DNA from 2 places in the Dongia sp. P2_B8 genome. Region 2 is predicted to be linked to the other one. Evidence: riboswitches for the same ligand, from Rfam matches in the RefSeq annotation. Region 2 holds a riboswitch; the other holds the start of a gene.

Region 1 (4,857 bases), on a different contig from region 2:
GGCACCAGGCGCGCCACGGGGACGCCACACAGAATGCGCTTCTTGGCCAGAGCCTCGACCACGCCGATCGCCGGTTTCGACAGTTCCAGGGTGAACTCGTTGAAGAAGCTGTCATTGAGCAGCTTCACGCCGGGGATTGTGGCGAGGCGATCGGCCAGATTGCTGGCGGTCGCATGATTGAGCGCTGCCAACTGATTCAGGCCAGCTTCGCCGAGCAGGGTCATGTGGATGGTAAAGGCGAGGGCACAGAGGCCGGAATTGGTGCAGATGTTGCTGGTGGCCTTCTCGCGCCGGATATGCTGCTCACGGGTTGAAAGGGTGAGTACCCAGCCGCGCCGCCCATCGACATCGACCGTCTGGCCGGCGAGGCGACCCGGCATCTGCCGCAGGAATTTTTCACGCGCAGCGAACAAGCCGACATAGGGACCGCCGAAACCAAGCGGGTTGCCGATCGACTGGCCTTCTGCGGTAACGATATCCGCCCCCATCTCGCCGGGCGGCGTGATGAGGCCGAGCGATACCACCTCCGTAACGGCAACGATCAACAGCGCACCGGCCGCATGCACGGCATCTGCCAGTGCCTTGAGGTCGTGGATATGACCGAAGAAACTTGGGTTTTGGACGACGACGCAGGAGACGTCGGGACCGAGCAGCTTGGCAAGGTCTTCCTTGCCGGTCGCATCCAACGGCGCCGAGACCGTCTCAAACCCGGTATGGCGGCCATGTGTCTCCACCACCTCGCGGTAATGCGGGTGGAGGCCGCCGGAAAGGATGGCCTTCTTCCGCCGCGTCACACGGTTGGCCATGGCGACAGCTTCGGTGGTGGCGGTGGCACCGTCATACATCGAGGCGTTGGCCACATCCATGCCGGTAAGCAAGGCGACTTGTGTCTGGAACTCGAACAGATATTGCAGGGTCCCTTGCGCCACCTCGGGCTGATAGGGCGTGTAGGAGGTCAGGAATTCGCCGCGCTGGATGAGGTGGTCTACCGCGGCCGGAATGTGATGGCGATAGGCGCCGGCACCGAGGAAACTCGGCGCCTGATTGGTGCCGAGATTCTTGACGGCCATGGCGCCGATGAAACGCTCGACCTCCATTTCCGGCATATGGTTGGAGAGGCCGGAGATCGGCGCCTTCAACAAGGCCCCATTCGGCACGTCGTTGTAGAGACTTTCGACCGAGGGTGCCCCGACTTTCGCCAGCATTGCGCGGCGGTCGGGCTCGGTCAGCGGCAGAAAGCGCATGTCAGTGCAGCCCCCTCAGCTCAAACTGGCGCAGAAGGTTTTGTAGGCGGCCTCGTCCATCAGGCCGTCGAGCTCAGCCTTGTTGGCGATCTTCACCTTGGCGAACCAGCCTTTGCCGAGCGCGTCTTCATTGACCGTGCCGGGCGCATCGCCCAGGGCCGCGTTCACGTCGACCACTTCGCCGCTGACCGGGGCATAGACCTCGCTTGCTGCCTTCACCGATTCGACGACCGCCAGCTCCTTGCCCTTCTCGACCTTCTTGCCGATGGCCGGCAGGTCGACGAACACGACATCGCCCAGTTGGTCCTGGGCATAGGGGCTGATGCCGATGGTGGCGACATCGCCGTCGATCTTCACCCATTCATGATCTTTGCTGAAGCGGATGCCGCTCATGGGGGTACTCTCCTCTGTCTGTTTGCGGCGCTTCGACGGATCGTCGCGCCGTTCTCCGGTGAAGCTGACCATCGCCGGTCAGCGCTGATAACGATGGGGTACGAAAGGCATGGCGGCGATCTTGGCGGGCAAGGCCTTGCCGCGCACCATAAGATTGATCTCGGTGCCGATGGCGGCATGGGCCGTTTCGACATAGCCCATGGCGACCGGCGCCCCGAGGCTTGGACCAAAGCCACCTGACGTGATCTCCCCGATCACGCGGCCACCGAAATCGGTGATCTCGGTATGCGCCCGCGCCGGTGCCTTGCCCTCCGGCAGAATGCCGACACGCTTCCGCACGGGGCCTGCCGCCAATTGCCGCTGTACGATGCCGGCACCGGGGAAACCGCCTTCTTCACGACGGCGCTTCTGCATGGCCCAGACAAGGTTGGCTTCGACCGGATTGGTCTTTTCGGTGATGTCGTTGCCATAGAGACAAAGGCCAGCTTCCAGGCGCAGCGAATCGCGGGCCCCAAGGCCGATCGGCTTCACGTCGGGATCCGCTAGCAGCTTTTTGACCAAGGCCACGGCGTCTGCATTGGCGACAGAGATCTCGAACCCGTCCTCGCCGGTATAGCCCGATCGGGTGGCGATGATGTCGAAGCCGGTGGCTTTCAGCCGGGCACCGCTCATGAATTTGAGCTTGGCGCTCTCTGGCGCCAGGCGCGCAAAGACGGCGGCGGCCTTAGGCCCTTGCAGCGCCACCAGCGCCCGGTCGGCCAATACCTCGATCTCGCAGCGGTGGTTGAGTTTGGCCTTCAAATGCGCGATGTCGGCGTCCTTGCAGCCGGCATTCACGACCATGAACAGATGATCTGAGGCATCGCCTGGACCCATGCGGGTCACCATCAGATCATCGAGGATGCCGGCAGCATTGTCGGTGAAGAAGCTGTAGCGCTGCTGGCCCGGTTGCAAGGCCTGGAAATCCGCCGGGCACAGGCGCTCAAGCGCCGCTGCTGCGGTGGCAAAATTCTCGCCTGTGATGCGGATCTGGCCCATATGCGAGACATCGAACAGGCCAGCGCTCGTGCGCGTGTGCAGATGTTCGGTCAGGATGCCGGTCGGGTATTGCACAGGCATGTCATAGCCTGCGAACGGCACCATCTTGGCACCGAGTTCGACATGCAGATCATGCAATTGTGTGACGAGGAGCGGCGCATCGGCGCCCTGGCCTGAAGTATTGGGGCCCGAAGTACTGGCAGTGGCACTCACAAAGAAACCCTCCGACGAATGGCGACCGCGACCGGGAATTCCTCCATGGGAAAACCCGCGCGACCCCCCTCTGTCTTCGGGACCTGAGAGATTGGCCGACAACCCGCGTGCCATAAAAAGGCACGCAAACAAGCTGGCGGTTTACTCCTTCGGTGGGATGAAGCCCAGCTGTGAGGCCATCCGCTTTCCAGAGTTTTTCCCCGTATCGGTCCTTTTGCCTGAGAGTTTCCGGGGGCGGTTGCTCCTTCGGCGCCTGCCCCCAGTCACTCTGGCTGGGGGGAGGTCTCTCCCGATAACGGGTTTTGCCGCGCGCAAGATGGGCCGGCGCACGACTATCCGTCAAGCGGCATTTTTTTGTGCAGACGCGGCACGCGTGGCGGCGGGAGCCGCTGTCCGATCAGCCGCCGATCGTTGCCCGGTCATGGCCCGGTCATGGCCCGGTCATGGACTGGCGACTCGGTTAGAACTGCGGGTTGCGCCGGTTGAAGGCCAGTTCTTTCTCAGTCACCACCAGGCCGATATTGATGCGATAGAATTCGCCATTCTCGCCCTTGCGCAGGGGCAGCAGAATTTCGACCTGATCCTGGGCGATGCCCTGCACCTTGGCCGCGGTGAAGGGGATTTCGACATCAAGACTCTGGTCGCCCGGCATGTGCGTGCCACCCGGTCCGGTGATGCGGACCCAGTAATTGAACTTGGCGGCGCTGTCGGCATTCTGCGGTCCGCGGGAGGCTGCGAACTCGACGCTGAGTTCCGTGCGGATCGAGGTTAGCCCCGTATCGGTATCGATGACGTAGGTGCACATCGACTGCGACCTGGCGATGCGAGCTTCGAACGAGGTGTCGGCCAGATCTTCGCTCTCGCCGGCAAAGCGCGTCAGGTAGGCGGCATCCTGCAGGACCTTGACCGGCGGGCAGGGCCGGGACTGTTCCGCAATTGGATTGGTGCAGCCCGAGAGCAGCAAGGCCGCACCCAACGCGCAGAGCAGGTTCTGCCCGATTTTGGTCATGCCGATCATCATAATCCTTTCCGCGCGCGCCTTAGCCGCACTCAAAGTTTCGAATGCGAACCGTCGCACAGCGGCGATTTGTGGGTGTGTTTGCAGCCGCAGAAAAAGACGGCCTTGGCCTCGGTCGCGTCGAACTTGACCGGGCTGAATTCGCTGCCCTTGTGGGAGCCGTCGCAAAAGGGCTGCTTCTGGCTGCGTCCGCAGGCACACCAGAAATAGGATTTCCCCGCCTCGACATCGACCTTGAATGGCGATTTCTGCGCGATTTGCGGATTTGTCATGATGATCTCCAGGCCCCCCAAAGGCGCTCGTCGAAGCTGGTCGTCCGCGGACTCGGCCCAGGTGCTGCCCCGGCCACGTTAACGCTTCTTTGACTTTAGTAGAGCGGCCCGGCTTCCACAAGCGCGGCCATCTGCCCGATCCACCCCCAACTTGCGGAAAAACGATGGCAAATTGATCCCTTTGGCATTGCCCCCGCTTGACTTGCCACCCCGTTTGACTTGCCACCCCCTTTGACTTGCCACTGGGCCTGAAAACCCTATATTCCAGGCAAGAGTTTTCGACCAAAATTAGGCCGTGATGAGCAAGAGCAACCTGACTGTCTATCTGGCCGCCCCGCGTGGTTTTTGCGCCGGTGTCGACCGCGCCATTCAGATCGTCGAGCGGGCGCTGGAACGCTATGGCGCCCCGGTATATGTGCGCCACGAAATCGTCCACAATCGCCATGTGGTTGAAGCGCTGGAGAAGAAGGGCGCCATCTTCGTCGAAGAGCTGGACGAGATTCCTGGCCAGTTCCCGGTGGTCTTTTCCGCCCATGGCGTGCCCAAGGCGATCCCGGCCGAGGCCGAGCGGCGCGAACTCATGTATCTCGATGCCACCTGCCCGCTGGTGTCCAAAGTGCACCGCGAGGCCGAAGGCCATTTTGCCGCCGGTCAGCACATCATCCTCATCGGTCACGCG
Region 2 (4,857 bases):
GGTCAGCAACGCTACTAATTGAGCGCTGCAGTGCAATAGCCCCTGCCCATGGTAGTTCCTGCCCTGGCTGCCCCCACTCTTACTCTTTGATCCGGCTGCAAAAGTTAACGCCGTCTTTACATTTTCTTTACGCCGCGCATACTTCCAGCCATCCGATTGGCGGGAAATCGACCGATATGAGTCGGCAAAGGACCCCATCCATCCGGATGGGGTCGGGTCAGCGTGGAGCCAACGGCGGGGAGTGCCGCCGCGCAAGACCGCAAACTGAGGGGGTTTATCATGGCAGTACCAAGTCATCATGAGGAGGACGTAAAAGTCCTCCACAGTATGGGTTATTCTCAAGAGCTTTCCCGCCGCATGGGCGGGTTCCAGAACTTCGCGATCTCTTTCTCCATCATCTGCATCCTTGCCGGCGGCATCGGCGCCTACACCGTCGCCTTCGGCGCGGCGGGCGGCGGTTCGATCGGCATCGGCTGGATCGTCGGCTCGGTGTTCGCTCTGCTCGTGGCAGCCGCCATGGGTCAGATCGCCTCCGCCTATCCAACCGCGGGTGGTCTCTATCATTGGGGTTCGATCCTTGGTGGCCGTGGCTGGGGCTGGGCAACTGCCTGGATCAACCTCATCGGCTTGCTCTTCGTCGTCTCGTCCGTGAACTATGGTGTTTATCTGTTGCTGCGCGACCTCGTTCTGGTCGGCGTCTTCGGCATGGACCCCGCGATGTTCACCGGCACCCATCTCACCATTGCCGTCGCGATCATCACCTTCACGCAGGCAGTCTTGAACTATATGGGCATCAAGGCGACCACGATCCTGACCGATTTCTCCGGCTATCTGATCATGGGCGTGTCGTTCGTCCTGATCGCCGGTCTTTTGATCGGTTCGCCGGTACCGCTCGACTTTTCCCGTCTGGTGACCTTCACCAACAACACGGGTGATTTAGGTGCCGGAACCTGGCCGGCGACGGGCAGCTTGATGTTTGCCTTCATCCTTGGCCTGCTGCACGTGTGCTACACGATCACCGGCTTCGATGCTTCGGCGCATACGTCGGAAGAAACCCGTGACGCGCAGCGCGCTGTGCCGCGCGGCATGATCACGGCCGTGTTCTGGTCGGCTCTGTTCGGCTGGTTGCTTGTGGTGGCAGTGCTGCTTGCCATGCCGGACATGACCGAAGGTGCGGCCAAGGGCTGGTCGGTGTTCTACTACGTCCTCGAATCCAACGGCATGCCGCATTGGATCAAGGATCTGCTAGCCATCGGCATCGTTCTTGCCAACTACCTCTGTGCCCTTGCCGGCATGACCTCGCTTTCGCGCATGATCTATGCGTTCGCGCGTGACGGCGGCATCCCGGGTGCGTCGAAGTTCCTGCGTCAGGTCAGCCCGAAACACCGCACTCCCGGTGCGGCAATCTGGGTTGGCGCCGGCTTGTGCTTCATCCTGGGTTGGGTCTGCGGCGCTGATGCCAACGCCTATATCGTCCTGGCGTCTGGTTGTGCGGTGTTCCTCTACGTCTCCTACATCATGCCGATCGGTGCGGGCATCCTGGCCGAAGGCAAGAGCTGGACGAAGAAGGGCCCGTTCAATCTCGGTGTCTGGTCGAAGCCGGTTGGCGTTCTGGCCGTTCTCGGCGGCGCCGTGCTCGCCTTCGTCGGCTTCCAGCCACCCTACCAGTTGGTGGGTCAGTTCCTGGCTGCTGCGATCGTGCTGCTGATCGTGATCTGGTTCGCGTTTGAAAAGAGCCGGTTCCCCGGTCCGCCGCTCACCGAAGCGGATGTAAAGGCACGTCAGGCTGAAATCGCCAAGGAAGAAGCGGCGCTGGGTGGCGCTGGCTGATCCCACAACAAAGCGAATATCATCTGGGGAGGCAGTGCAAACTGCCTCCCTTTTTCTTTTCCAGCTTGACCTTTCCATGGGGCAATCACACACTCCGGCCGCACAATCCTCCGACCTCGGGAGAGACTGGCACGGCCGCAAAAGAGACGCGGCCGGATCGGCGCCGAAGGAGCAACCGCCCCCGGAAACTCTCAGGCAAAAGGACCAGGTCGGAACCGTCATCTCTGGAAAGCGGGCGACGGACGTCGTCGCCTCACCGACGGAGTAAACCGGGCATCTTTTCCTTAGATGCCCCGGCGAATCTCTCAGGTCTCAAAGACAGAGGGGGGCTGACCGGCAGATCTTTCGCCGGCCGCACCAACCCGACGTCGGGGAGCCACACTTCGCATTCCAAGACATCATTGCCGCAAGCTTGAGCGCGGCCTAAATTCCAATTCATAGATCGAACAGGGGGAACACAAATGCCGTTGAAACCGGAACAAGTCAAAACCGTCGCACAAGCCAAGAAGATCGTCGAGGAGCGGGGCCTCACCCATGTGAAGGTCGGCGTGTTCGATGGCGATGCCATCCTGCGCGGCAAATACATGTCGAAAGCCAAGTTCTTTTCCGCCCTCGAAGGCGGCTTCGGCTTCTGCGACGTGGTGCTGGGCTGGGACAATCAGGACCAGTTGATCGACGGCCTCAACTATACCGGCTGGCACACAGCCTATCCCGACGCCTGGGCGCGCATCATCCCGGAGACCTGCCGCGATCTGCCGATGGAGGATAACGGCCTCCTCTTCATCTCGGAATTCGTCAACAAGGCGGAAGAGATCTGCGCGCGTGGGACACTGCGCCGCGTCCTCGCCAAGGCCGCCAAGATGGGCTTCGACGTCTATTCGGCCCTTGAGTTCGAATTCTTCATGTTCGACGAAACGCCGGAAAGCATCCGCGAGAAGAACTACAAGAACCTGACGCCGATGACCCCCGGCTGGTTTGGCTATTCCGTCATCCGTAACTCCGTCTGGTCCGAGCTCTACCAGGACATTCTCGACATGTGCGAAAAGATGCGCATGCCGATCGAAGGACTCCACACCGAGACCGGCCCCGGTGTCCTTGAAGCGGCACTCGGCGTCACCTCGGCTCTCGAGGCCGCCGATCGCGGCGCGCTCTTCAAGACCTTCATGAAGGTGCTGGCGCAGCGCCGCGGCCTGATGGCGACCTTCATGGCGAAATGGTCGAACTCCTATCCCGGCCAGTCCGGTCACATTCACATTTCCTTGAAGGGCAAGGACGGCAAGGCCGTCTTCCATGACCCGAAGAAGCCGCACAACATCTCCGACAAGATGCGCTGGTTCATCGGCGGCCAGCAGACCCTGATGCCGGAAGTGCTTGGCATGGTCTCGCCCACCGTCAACTCCTACTCGCGCCTCATCCCCGGCTTCTGGGCGCCGACCAACGCCACCTGGGGCGTCGAGAACCGCACCTGCGCGCTTCGCGTCATTCCTGGGTCGGAAAAATCGCAGCGCGTCGAATACCGCATCGCCGCCGCCGATTGCAATCCGTACCTGGCCCTGGCGGCCGCCATTGGTTCAGGCCTCTACGGCATCGAGAACAAGATCGAACCGATGGCTGCCATCGTCGGCAATTCCTACGAGATGAAGCATCCGGCCAAGCTCGATCTGCCAACCACCTTGTGGGACGCTGCCCAGCGCCTGCGCAAATCGAAGGCCGCGCGTGAACTGTTCGGCGATGCCTTCGTCGAGCATCATGCCGGCACCCGCGAGCATGAGGAGCGTGAGTTCCGCAAGCACATCACTGATTGGGAATTGTCGCGCTACTTCGAAATCATTTGATCTCATCTGCAGCGCCCGCGAGTCCGGCTGGACACGCGGGCGCTATTCTTTTTCAAACACCCCGAGGTTACCTATGTCCGCCACCCAGAAAACCGTCACGCCCATCGACAATTCCGTCTATGTCGAGCGTCCTTACAACACTCAAGCCGAAATCGCCGCGATCCTGAAGGCTGCCGCCAAGGCGCAGATCGACTGGCGCAAGGTGCCGATCGCAGAGCGGGCCAAGATTCTGAACAAGGCGGTCGATGAGTTTCTGAAGGGCAAGGACAAGCACGCCGAGGAAATCACCCGCCAGATGGGCCGCCCGATCACGCAGAGCCCGTTCGAAATGCGCGGCTTCGAAGAGCGCGCCCGCTTCATGATCAATCTGGCACCGGAAGCCCTGGCCGACGTTTCTTTCACCGACAAGCCCGGCTTCACCCGCGTGCTGCACCGTGAGCCGCTGGGTGTCGTCTTCATCGTGGCACCCTGGAACTATCCCTATCTCACCTCCGTGAATGGCGTCGTTCCGGCGCTGATGGCCGGCAATGCGGTCGTCTTGAAGCACTCCGCCCAGACCCCGCTCTGCGCCGAGGATTTCCAGGCCGCATTCGATGCCGCCGGCTTGCCGAAAGGTCTCTTTCAGCATCTCGTCCTCACCCATGACGATACCGCCAAGGTGATCGGTGCCCCCGAAGTGGCCTATGTCAATTTCACCGGCTCGGTCAGCGGCGGTCATGCCGTGCAGCAGGCGGCGCTCGGCAAGTTCATGGGCATGGGGCTTGAGCTCGGCGGCAAGGACCCGGCCTATGTCCGCGCCGATGCCAACCTCGCCCATGCGGTCGAGAATCTGGTCGATGGGGCCATGTTCAATTCCGGCCAATGCTGCTGCGCCATCGAGCGCATCTATGTGCATGAGAGTTTGTACGACAAATTCGTCGACGGCTTCGTCGACCTCACCAAGAAGTACAAGCTCGGCAATCCGATGGACAGCACCACCAATCTCGGGCCGATGGTACGTACGTCGGCCGCCGAATTCGTGCGCGGCCAGATCGCTGATGCAGTGCAGCACGGCGCCAAGGCCCTCATCGACAGCAAGCTATTCCCGGCTGACAAGGCCGGCACGCCGTATCTCGCCCCGCAGGTCCTGGTCAATGTCGATCATTCCATGTCGGTGATGGCGGAAGAAAGTTTCGGCCCGGTCATCGGTATC

Evidence for each region. A riboswitch is a leader RNA that binds a small molecule or an ion and turns the genes downstream of it on or off. The one in region 2 is predicted to bind glycine.
Region 1: another riboswitch for glycine. It lies ahead of gcvT (glycine cleavage system aminomethyltransferase GcvT); the one in region 2 lies ahead of AC1DWZ_RS13250 (glutamine synthetase family protein).

The regions. Positions count from the first base shown of each region.
Region 1 is NZ_JBFUDM010000006.1:196,893-201,749, reverse strand. Features, by position in the region: gene gcvPA (aminomethyl-transferring glycine dehydrogenase subunit GcvPA) at 1-1,244, opposite strand, end outside; gene gcvH (glycine cleavage system protein GcvH) at 1,260-1,637, opposite strand; gene gcvT (glycine cleavage system aminomethyltransferase GcvT) at 1,716-2,888, opposite strand; glycine riboswitch at 2,957-3,081, opposite strand; glycine riboswitch at 3,085-3,190, opposite strand; gene AC1DWZ_RS17685 (hypothetical protein) at 3,349-3,897, opposite strand; gene AC1DWZ_RS17680 (CDGSH iron-sulfur domain-containing protein) at 3,939-4,178, opposite strand; gene ispH (4-hydroxy-3-methylbut-2-enyl diphosphate reductase) at 4,477-4,857, shown strand, end outside.
Region 2 is NZ_JBFUDM010000003.1:1,215,712-1,220,568, reverse strand. Features, by position in the region: gene AC1DWZ_RS13255 (amino acid permease) at 280-1,830, shown strand; glycine riboswitch at 1,938-2,046, shown strand; glycine riboswitch at 2,048-2,162, shown strand; gene AC1DWZ_RS13250 (glutamine synthetase family protein) at 2,292-3,665, shown strand; gene AC1DWZ_RS13245 (aldehyde dehydrogenase family protein) at 3,739-4,857, shown strand, end outside.